One region of the Novosphingobium sp. NFX11 genome, then DNA from elsewhere that is predicted to be linked to it. Evidence: predicted binding sites of a transcription regulator. Region 1 holds the regulator's gene; the other holds the start of a gene.

The links. Region 1 encodes LexA, which represses DNA repair genes until DNA is damaged. Its sites were predicted from a motif close to GTTCCNCNCTTGTTCT; they were not measured.
Region 2: uvrA (excinuclease ABC subunit UvrA) is a predicted target of LexA. The motif match lies at 2,626-2,641, and genes of this name have one in related genera.

The regions. Positions count from the first base shown of each region.
Region 1 covers NZ_CP080384.1:1,133,712-1,138,095, reverse strand. The annotation lists gene moaC (cyclic pyranopterin monophosphate synthase MoaC) at 1-302, shown strand, start outside; gene KZO24_RS05765 (molybdopterin molybdotransferase MoeA) at 299-1,501, shown strand; gene lexA (transcriptional repressor LexA) at 1,621-2,313, shown strand; gene KZO24_RS05755 (ComEC/Rec2 family competence protein) at 2,508-4,136, opposite strand; gene KZO24_RS05750 (hypothetical protein) at 4,269-4,384, opposite strand, start outside.
Region 2 covers NZ_CP080384.1:464,691-469,074, reverse strand. The annotation lists gene KZO24_RS02330 (ATP-binding cassette domain-containing protein) at 1-20, opposite strand, end outside; gene uvrA (excinuclease ABC subunit UvrA) at 14-2,614, opposite strand; gene KZO24_RS02320 (hypothetical protein) at 3,224-3,766, shown strand; gene KZO24_RS02315 (hypothetical protein) at 3,881-4,288, shown strand.

The sequences.
Region 1 (4,384 bases):
CTGGCATAATGGCGGCGAAGCGCACGGCAGAACTCATTCCGATGTGTCACCCTCTCGCGCTGGATGCCGTAAATCTGGAGTTCTCGTTCGAAGACAACGCGATAAAGGTAATTGCCCGAGCATCCTTGACGGGAAAAACCGGCGTTGAAATCGAAGCAATAACAGCGACTTCCATCGCACTTGTGACAATTTACGACATGGCCAAGGCGCTCGACAAGAGCATGGTCATCAGTGACATCCGCCTTGTAGAAAAGATCGGCGGCAAGTCGGGCCACTGGAAACTGGACGGGTGGGCCGAATGAACAAATCGGCGCCGCTCTCGCTCGAGGACGCACAGGCTCGATTGCTGGCGTTGGCCACACCCCTTCCGATAGAGCGAGTCGATATCGAGGGCGCATACAACCGGTATCTCGCAGAACCGCTATATGCCCGACGCACGCAGCCACCGGCCAACCTGTCTGCGATGGATGGCTATGCAGTGACGGCCGGAGACTTGCAGGGCCCCTGGCGAGTGATCGGAGAGAGCGCCGCCGGACATCCCCATGTCGGCGCCCTCTCCACCGGCGAAGCCGTACGCATTTCAACGGGCGCAATATTGCCGGTCGATGCGGCGGCAGTCATTCTCCAGGAAGACCTTGCTAGAGATGCCGAAATCCTGACGTTGTCGGGTGAAGCACCCGATCCCGCGCACAAGCATATCAGACATCGCGGAATGGATTTCGTCACGGGGACGGAAATCATGCTGCCGGGCGCGCGCATCACTCCGGCGCAAATGGCGTTGGCAATCGCTTCGGGCCATACGCACCTGCCTGTCCATCGCACACCGCGGCTGGCCGTGATCGACAGCGGCGATGAACTCGCTGAAAACCCGGAATGCTGCGCAACCCATCAGATTCCCGCAAGCAACGGCGTCATGCTGGCGGCTATGGCTTCAGCGCTGGGTGTCGATGCGAAGCGGGTCGGACCTGTACCGGATGATATCGACACGATCACGCGCGCTTTCGAGGCATCCGACGACGTCGATCTCATCGTGACAAGCGGCGGCGCTTCTGTCGGCGATCACGACCTCATCCGCCCGGCACTCGAACGCTGGGGCGCGAGCATCGATTTCTGGCGCGTGGCGATCAAGCCCGGCAAACCCATCCTCGTCGCCACGCGCGAACTGACGGGACGGCGACAGATCATACTGGGACTACCCGGAAATCCGGTCTCCAGCTACGTTACGGCCTACCATTTTCTGCTTCCTCTCCTGCGAGCGATGCAGGGTGCCGCGAGGCCATTGCCAATGCGGCTGGCCGCTAGGCTAAGTATGCCGCTGCGCGCCAACGGTCGCCGCCGTGAGTTTCTTCGCGGTTGGTGGGATGGCGAAAGCGTGACCGTCAATGCACTGCAGGACAGCGGCGCCCTGTCCTCTCTGGCCGCAAGCAATGTGCTGGTAGATCGCGCGGCAATGGCCGCGCCGGCGGCTGCAGGAGACGAAGTTCGGATTTTCCTGCTCTAGAATGACGGCATTGCTTGAATTGAGTTCAATTGGTTGCTTGATTGTTCCCCCATTGTTCACTACGAGAACAAGCGGGATCAGGACTTGCCTGGTTCGAAGGTCACGAAAAGGCAGCGACCATGTTGACTCGCAAGCAGCACGAATTGCTCCGGTTCATCCAGGCACGGCTTGAAGAAAGCGGCATCTCTCCCAGCTTTGAGGAGATGAAGGAAGCCCTTGATCTCAAGTCGAAGTCCGGTGTTCACCGACTGATTTCGGCGCTGGAGGAGCGAGGCTTCATTCGCCGCCTTCCCAACCGTGCGCGCGCTTTGGAAGTCTTGCGTCAACCGGATGATACGGGCAGCAAGGCGCCACGTCCATCCGCTGCCAATAGCAATCATGGGGTGCCCCCTCTTCAGGCACCTCGTCCCGCCGTAGAAGCGGCGAATGACGTGATCGAGATTCCACTGCACGGTCGTATCGCGGCAGGCGTTCCGATCGAGGCACTGGAAGGGCAATCGACCCTGCCTGTCCCGGCTGCGCTGCTCGGTTCGGGCGAACACTATGCGCTGGAGGTCTCCGGTGATTCCATGATCGAAGCCGGCATTCTGGATGGCGATTTCGCGCTAGTTAAGCGCACGAATGCTGCCCGGGATGGCGAGATCGTGGTGGCTCTCATCCGTGGCGAAGAAGCCACGTTGAAATACCTGCGACGTGAAGCTGGAATGGTTCGCCTAGATCCTGCAAACGCCGCTTACGAACCGCAGATATATGGCCCGGATGAAGTGGAAGTCCAGGGCAAGCTCGCTGGCCTGCTTCGTCGGTATAATTAAAACTTTTCCAGTCCGATTCACCATCGTTGTGGCAAGTAGCGCGACTTACTCCGGACGGTTTTGATCCGTGCCGGAGTTTCTTGCGATACGCATTGCGGCAATCATATTAGGTCAAATCCGGTATATTAGGCAAAATCCGGCTTCGGATTGGACTATGAAAGTCCTCACGCGCCGGAAGAACCACGCTTAGTTCGCTAGTTGGTGGTTGAAGGTCCATTCTCACGGACATGAAATGGTGAGGAATGCCACCAGCCGTGTGCGCCCTGCGTCTGAGCCACAGTATCGATGCGCCCCTTGCCCAGATAAACGGCCAATCCTCCCGTATTAGCCAAAGATCCACGATCGGCCTTGTACCAGCGCGGGCGGCAGCTACGTGGTAACCAGCGATCTGAGATGACAATGTCGCTGTGCTCACATGCTGCAACAAGCGAACGTTCCGCGACGGAATCGCGTCCACGCGACATCAGCAGGTGCCAGACTTTCCCCGATCGCTCAATCGGCACCTTACAGAAGTCCGGGTTGCACCTTGCGCCTGGCCACTTATCAAGCGTGGCGGGTTCCGCTTCTATCCCCGCGAACTCCATCAGATTGTCCCGGGCATAGCCTCCTTTGCTGTCCCTGAGTAAGAACAACTGATTTCCGCCGTTTTCGACAAGGCCGACATGGCGACCGTCGCCCGATACCAATATATCTGCAGGCGGGGCCATCGCGAGCAAAAGCACACCGATCGCGGCAATGGGAAACCCCGCCCAGCGGATGCGGCCGGTCCATAGACCGAGCCAAAGCCCGCCCGACACAAAAAGCATGAATGCCCAGGCGTCGGTACCCGGCAGCAGGTTGACCGCCCCCGGTCTTGAAGCGAACCAATGTGCCAGTCCGACAAGCACATCCACCGAAACGCCCGCCAGCCACCAGAAAGGCCCTCCCAGCCCGGCGATGTCGAGGATCAATGCGCTAGCCAGCAACGGCATGACGATGAAGGTCGACCACGGGATCGCGACCACATTGGCCAGCGCTCCATATACGCCGGCGCGGTGGAAATGGTACAGGCCGATAGGCATGAGTGCCAGATCGATTACCGCGCCGGTCAAAAGCAATAGAGCGATATGGCGCATTGCTCTTGCGATCATCCCTTCGTCACGCGGCCCAAGGAAATGGCGCACCGGTTCCGATGTGCTGACTGCGATAAGCGCCAGAACCGCTCCGAAGCTCAACTGAAAACTGGGCCCCATTACTGCCTCGGGCCACAGCAGAAGAACGCAGAACGCTGCAACCGCCAGCATGCGCAAGGACAAGGGCTCACGCCCAAGGGCGAGCGCGAACAGCACCAGCAATGCCCCGATGCATGATCTGACTGTAGGGACTTCAGAACCGGACAAAAGGGTGTAAGCTACACCGGCGAGGGCTCCTGCGCCGGCCGCGATTACCGGCAACCTCACCCGGAGCGCCATCCATGAGGAAAGCGCCAGTAATCGGATGGCCACGAGGTACACTGCCCCCACCATCGCGCTGACATGAAGCCCACTTATCGACAACAGATGCGCCAGCCCCGAATCGCGCATGGCCTGATCATCGGCCTCCGAAATATTTCCGCGATCACCGGTGACGAATGCCGCGGCAATACCTGCGCGCTCTTCCCCGATGCGAACGCGAATATGATCCGTTAGCGTCTGACGTATATCCGATAGTGCCCATGCGCCTGCGCTGAATTCCCGGACGACCTTCACGTCTCCCACGACCGATCCGGTAGCGGCAATGCCGGCAAACCAGGCTGTTCGCGCAAAGTTGTATGCGCCCGGAAGCATGGGCGGCGCCGGCGGCATCAGCCGCGCCCTGAATGCTACGAGATCCCCCTACCGATCCCCGCCGCGGAACGCTTGCCGGGAACGTTGAGCCTGACCTTAATGGGCACACCTCTTATCGGATCGCGCATGGCCAGCAGCAGGCGATCGCGATCAAGCGCAGGCTGCGATCTCGATAGCAAGGACCCGCGCGATGAAACTGCCCGCTACAGGCCTTTCGATTGCCGGCTGGCCGACGATTTCCGACCGCACCCAAACCGCAAGGCAGC
Region 2 (4,384 bases), 670 kb from region 1:
AGGCCCACTTCGTTCAGCATGTGCATCTTGTCGCGGATGGGGGGACGGCCTTGAAGAATTCCTCGGCGTCCTCGATCGTCATGTCGAGCACGTCGGCGATGGACATGCCCTTGAACTTCACTTCCAGCGTTTCGCGGTTGTAGCGTTTGCCGTGGCATTCCTCGCACGTCACGTAGACGTCGGGCAGGAAGTGCATCTCGATCTTGATCAGGCCGTCGCCCTGGCAGGCTTCGCAGCGCCCGCCCTTGACGTTGAAGCTGAAGCGGCCGGGCTTGTAGCCGCGCGCTTCGGATTCGGGGAGGCCGGCGAACCAGTCGCGGATCTGGGTGAAGGCGCCGGTGTAGGTCGCGGGGTTGGAGCGCGGGGTGCGGCCGATCGGGGACTGGTCGATCTCGATCACCTTGTCGCACTTTTCGAGACCGGTGATCTTGTCGTGCGCGCCCGCGATCACCCGCGCGCCGTTGAGCTGGCGGGAGGCGCCGGCCTGCAGCGTGTCGATGGTGAGCGAGGACTTGCCCGAGCCGGACACGCCGGTCACGCAAGTGAAGGTGCCGAGCGGGAACTTCGCGGTCACGCCGGTCAGGTTGTTGGCGCGGGCGTTCTCGACGGTGACGAAGTGGCCGTTGCCCTTGCGGCGTTCCTTCGGCACCTCGATCCGGCGGGTGCCGTTGAGGTACTGCGCGGTGAGGCTGTCCTTGCTCTTGAGCACCTGCTTGAGCGTGCCTTCGGCAACCACCTGCCCGCCGTGGACGCCCGCGCCGGGGCCGAGGTCTACCAGATAGTCGGCGGTGCGGATGGCGTCCTCGTCATGCTCCACCACGATCACGGTATTGCCGAGATCGCGCAGGCGCTTGAGGGTTTCGAGCAGCATGTCGTTGTCGCGCTGGTGCAAGCCGATGCTGGGCTCGTCGAGCACGTAGAGCACGCCCGAGAGGCCCGAGCCGATCTGGCTGGCGAGGCGGATGCGCTGGCTCTCGCCGCCCGACAGCGTGCCCGAGGTGCGGTCGAGGTTGAGGTAGTCGAGCCCGACGTTGTTGAGGAAGCCGAGGCGCTCGTTGATCTCCTTGAGGATGGCCTTGGCGATCTGCTGCTGCTGGTTGGTGAGCTTGCCTTCCAGCTGCCCGAACCACGCGAAGCCGTCCGCCACCGAGAGGCGCGCGGCGTCGGCGATGTCGCTGCCGGCGATCTTGACCGAGAGGGCCTCGGGCTTGAGGCGCTTGCCGTCGCAGGTCTCGCAGGGCTGCGCGGTCTGGTACTTGCTCAGTTCCTCGCGCATGAAGGCGCTGTCGGTCTGCAGCATGCGGCGATTGAGGTTGCCGATGACGCCTTCGAACGCCTTGTTGACGGTGTATTCCTTGCGCCCGTCCTTGAAGGTGAGCGGCACGGCCTTGCCGCCGGTGCCGTAGAGGATCACCAGCTTGATCTCGCCGGGCAGTTCGTCCCACGGCGTCGTCAGGTTGAAGCCGAAGTGCGCGGCCAGGCTGGAGAGCACCTGCATGTAGTAGGGGCTGGGCGGGTTGGACTTGGCCCAGGGCACGATGGCGCCCTGCTTGAGCGTCAGGTGCTCGTTCGGCACGACCAGCTGCGGGTCGAACAGCAGCTTTTCGCCAAGGCCGTCGCAGGCCGGGCACGCGCCTTGCGGGGCGTTGAAGGAGAACAGGCGCGGCTCGATCTCCTCGATGGTGAAGCCGCTGACGGGGCAGGCGAACTTCTCGGAGAAGACGATGCGGTTGGCGGGCAGGCCGGCGTTCTTCATGCCCTTGGTAGCGGCAGCCTGGGCGGCGGGGGCTTCGACAGGCTCAGCCTGAGCGGATTTGGGAGATTTGGATTTATCTCCAACCTCCGCTCGTGCTGAGCTTGTCGAAGCACCTGCACCAAGCTCCGCCACCGTAGTATCCGCAAGGTCCACATAAGCCAGCCCCTCGGCCAGCTTGAGCGCCTGCTCGAAGCTGTCGGCAAGGCGGGTCTGGATGCCCTCCTTCACCGCGATGCGGTCGACCACGACCTCGATGTCGTGCTTGTACTTCTTGTCGAGCGCGGGGGCGTCCTCGATCGCGTAGAACTCGCCGTCGATGCGCACGCGGGTGTAGCCCGCCTTCTGCCACTCGGCGAGTTCCTTGCGGTATTCGCCCTTGCGGCCGCGCACCACCGGGGCGAGCAGATAGAGGCGCGTGCCTTCCGGCAGCGCCATCACCCTGTCCACCATGTTGGAGACCGTCTGCGCCTCGATCGGAAGACCCGTGGCGGGGGAATAGGGAATGCCCACGCGCGCCCACAACAGGCGCATGTAGTCCCAGATCTCGGTCACCGTCGCCACCGTCGAGCGCGGGTTGCGGCTGGTGGTCTTCTGCTCGATCGAGATGGCGGGGCTGAGGCCGTCGATATGCTCGACGTTCGGCTTCTGCATCATCTCGAGGAACTGGCGCGCATAGGCCGAGAGGCTTTCGACATAGCGGCGCTGCCCCTCGGCATAGATCGTGTCGAAGGCGAGGCTCGACTTGCCCGAGCCCGACAGCCCGGTGATGACGATCAGCTTCTCACGCGGGAGCGCAATGTCGAAGCCCTTGAGGTTGTGCTCGCGCGCGCCGCGCACGGTGATGTGGGTGAGACTCATGGGAGGCACGTGTTCCAGATTTGTTCGCGCGCTTCAAGGGGGCGCATCGCGGGTTTTGCCGTAGATGGGGTGCGGGGCGCACAAGGCAAGTCTTGTGGACATCTCCGCGCCCACTTGCGCGCCGCTTCACGAGGTGTCTAGTTCCCGCTGCGACTACGGGGGAATACCATTGCGATTTCTGAATCTTGCCCTCGCGGCGAGCGCGCTGGCGCTTACAGCGTGCGGAGGTGGCGACTCCGGTTCGGGCGGCGGCTCGACACCCACGCCTGCGCCGACACCGGCGCCAACGCCTGCCCCCACCCCGGCTCCGACGCCGACGCCGACCACCAGCTACGTCCTGACCGACTTCACGAGCGACTTCTGGTTCGATTCGGCTCTTGGCTACAATCTCAACTACACACTCGAACAGTCCGGCCCGTACCTTTACAACTACGTCAACGCCGGACAACTTCTGGGCGAAGGCGAAACTGCCACACTGCGTTACCGTCACGATCCCGAAGCGGTCGATTTCACGTACCGGAACACCTCGACGTCATTCACGGCGGCGGACCGGCAGCGATCGCTCTCTTACATGCTGTTCGAGAAGCCCGGCGATTATGTCGCACTCGATTGGGACACCCCTCGCGTTACGCCACCACGGCGCTGCGTCGGGTCGAAACGACGAACACTACGGCGACCGCGATCTCGACCCCGGCCTACAACTTCCAACTGGCAATTTTCGGCAGCCCGTCCTCGCCCAGCGATCCCTTGCCCGATGGCCTTAGCTACGGCGGCCTGGCTATCGTGCGCGGCGGCACGCCCGGCTCGCGCGAGTTCGACATGTCGCAGGTCGGCGGTGGCCAGTCGAAGGTCTACTGGTCCTATACGCCGCCTGCCTACACCCCGTCCCCCTATGTGATCAGCGGCTCGATCCGGCTCGTGGTCGTCAGCAACCAGTCCGAACGCCAGGACGGGCTGCTCATCGCCGAGGGCTCGTTCGACCGCGCGACCAATACCGTGAGCGGCACCCTCACCGACAAGACCAACGGGTATTCTGGAACGTTCAAGGGGCGCATGTACGGACCTGACCGTGCTGAGCTTGGTGTGGTCTTCCAGTTCTCCCGCGACAGCGACGGTTCGAGATATTTCGGCCACTTCATCGGCACACGCTGAAGACGACGGGGCGGGGCATCCGGGCGACAAGCCGGAAACCCTGCCCTTTCGCGCACGTTTCTTCCGACGAACCGAAGCCGCATTCCGCGCGGCTTACCAGATCAGGAGAAAGCCATGCGCCATATCCCGAAACTCGCCGCTGCGGCGGCGATCGCGCTCACCGTGCCGCACTTCGCTTCCGCGCAGGACACGACTGAGCGGCCCGCTGCCAGCGCACCCGAAGCGGGCGATCCGGAAGCAAAGCGCCGGATGCTCAATGCCGAGCAGGCCGCCGCCGCACAGGAACAGCTGGCGCGCAACGAAGCCAGCCGCTCCCAACATGACGCCGCCGTCGCCCTCAACGACATGAAGACCGCCCGCGATGCCGCCGCCTACGACGCCACGCTCGATCGCCACGATGCCGCCGAGCAGGACTATCGCACCGACCGCAAGCAGTGGGAGGTCAGGAACCCGGCTTGCTGGAACGGCAATGCCGTGAAATGCCCCGCCGACCCGCAGGCGCCCGGCTCCGGCGGCAGCTGATCGCCCTCGCCACGCGACGAACCGCTTGTCGCAAGTCCTTTGCATGCCCCCAAGCCTGCTGGCAGATAGCGCCCGTCGGGTGCGCCGATCAGGCTC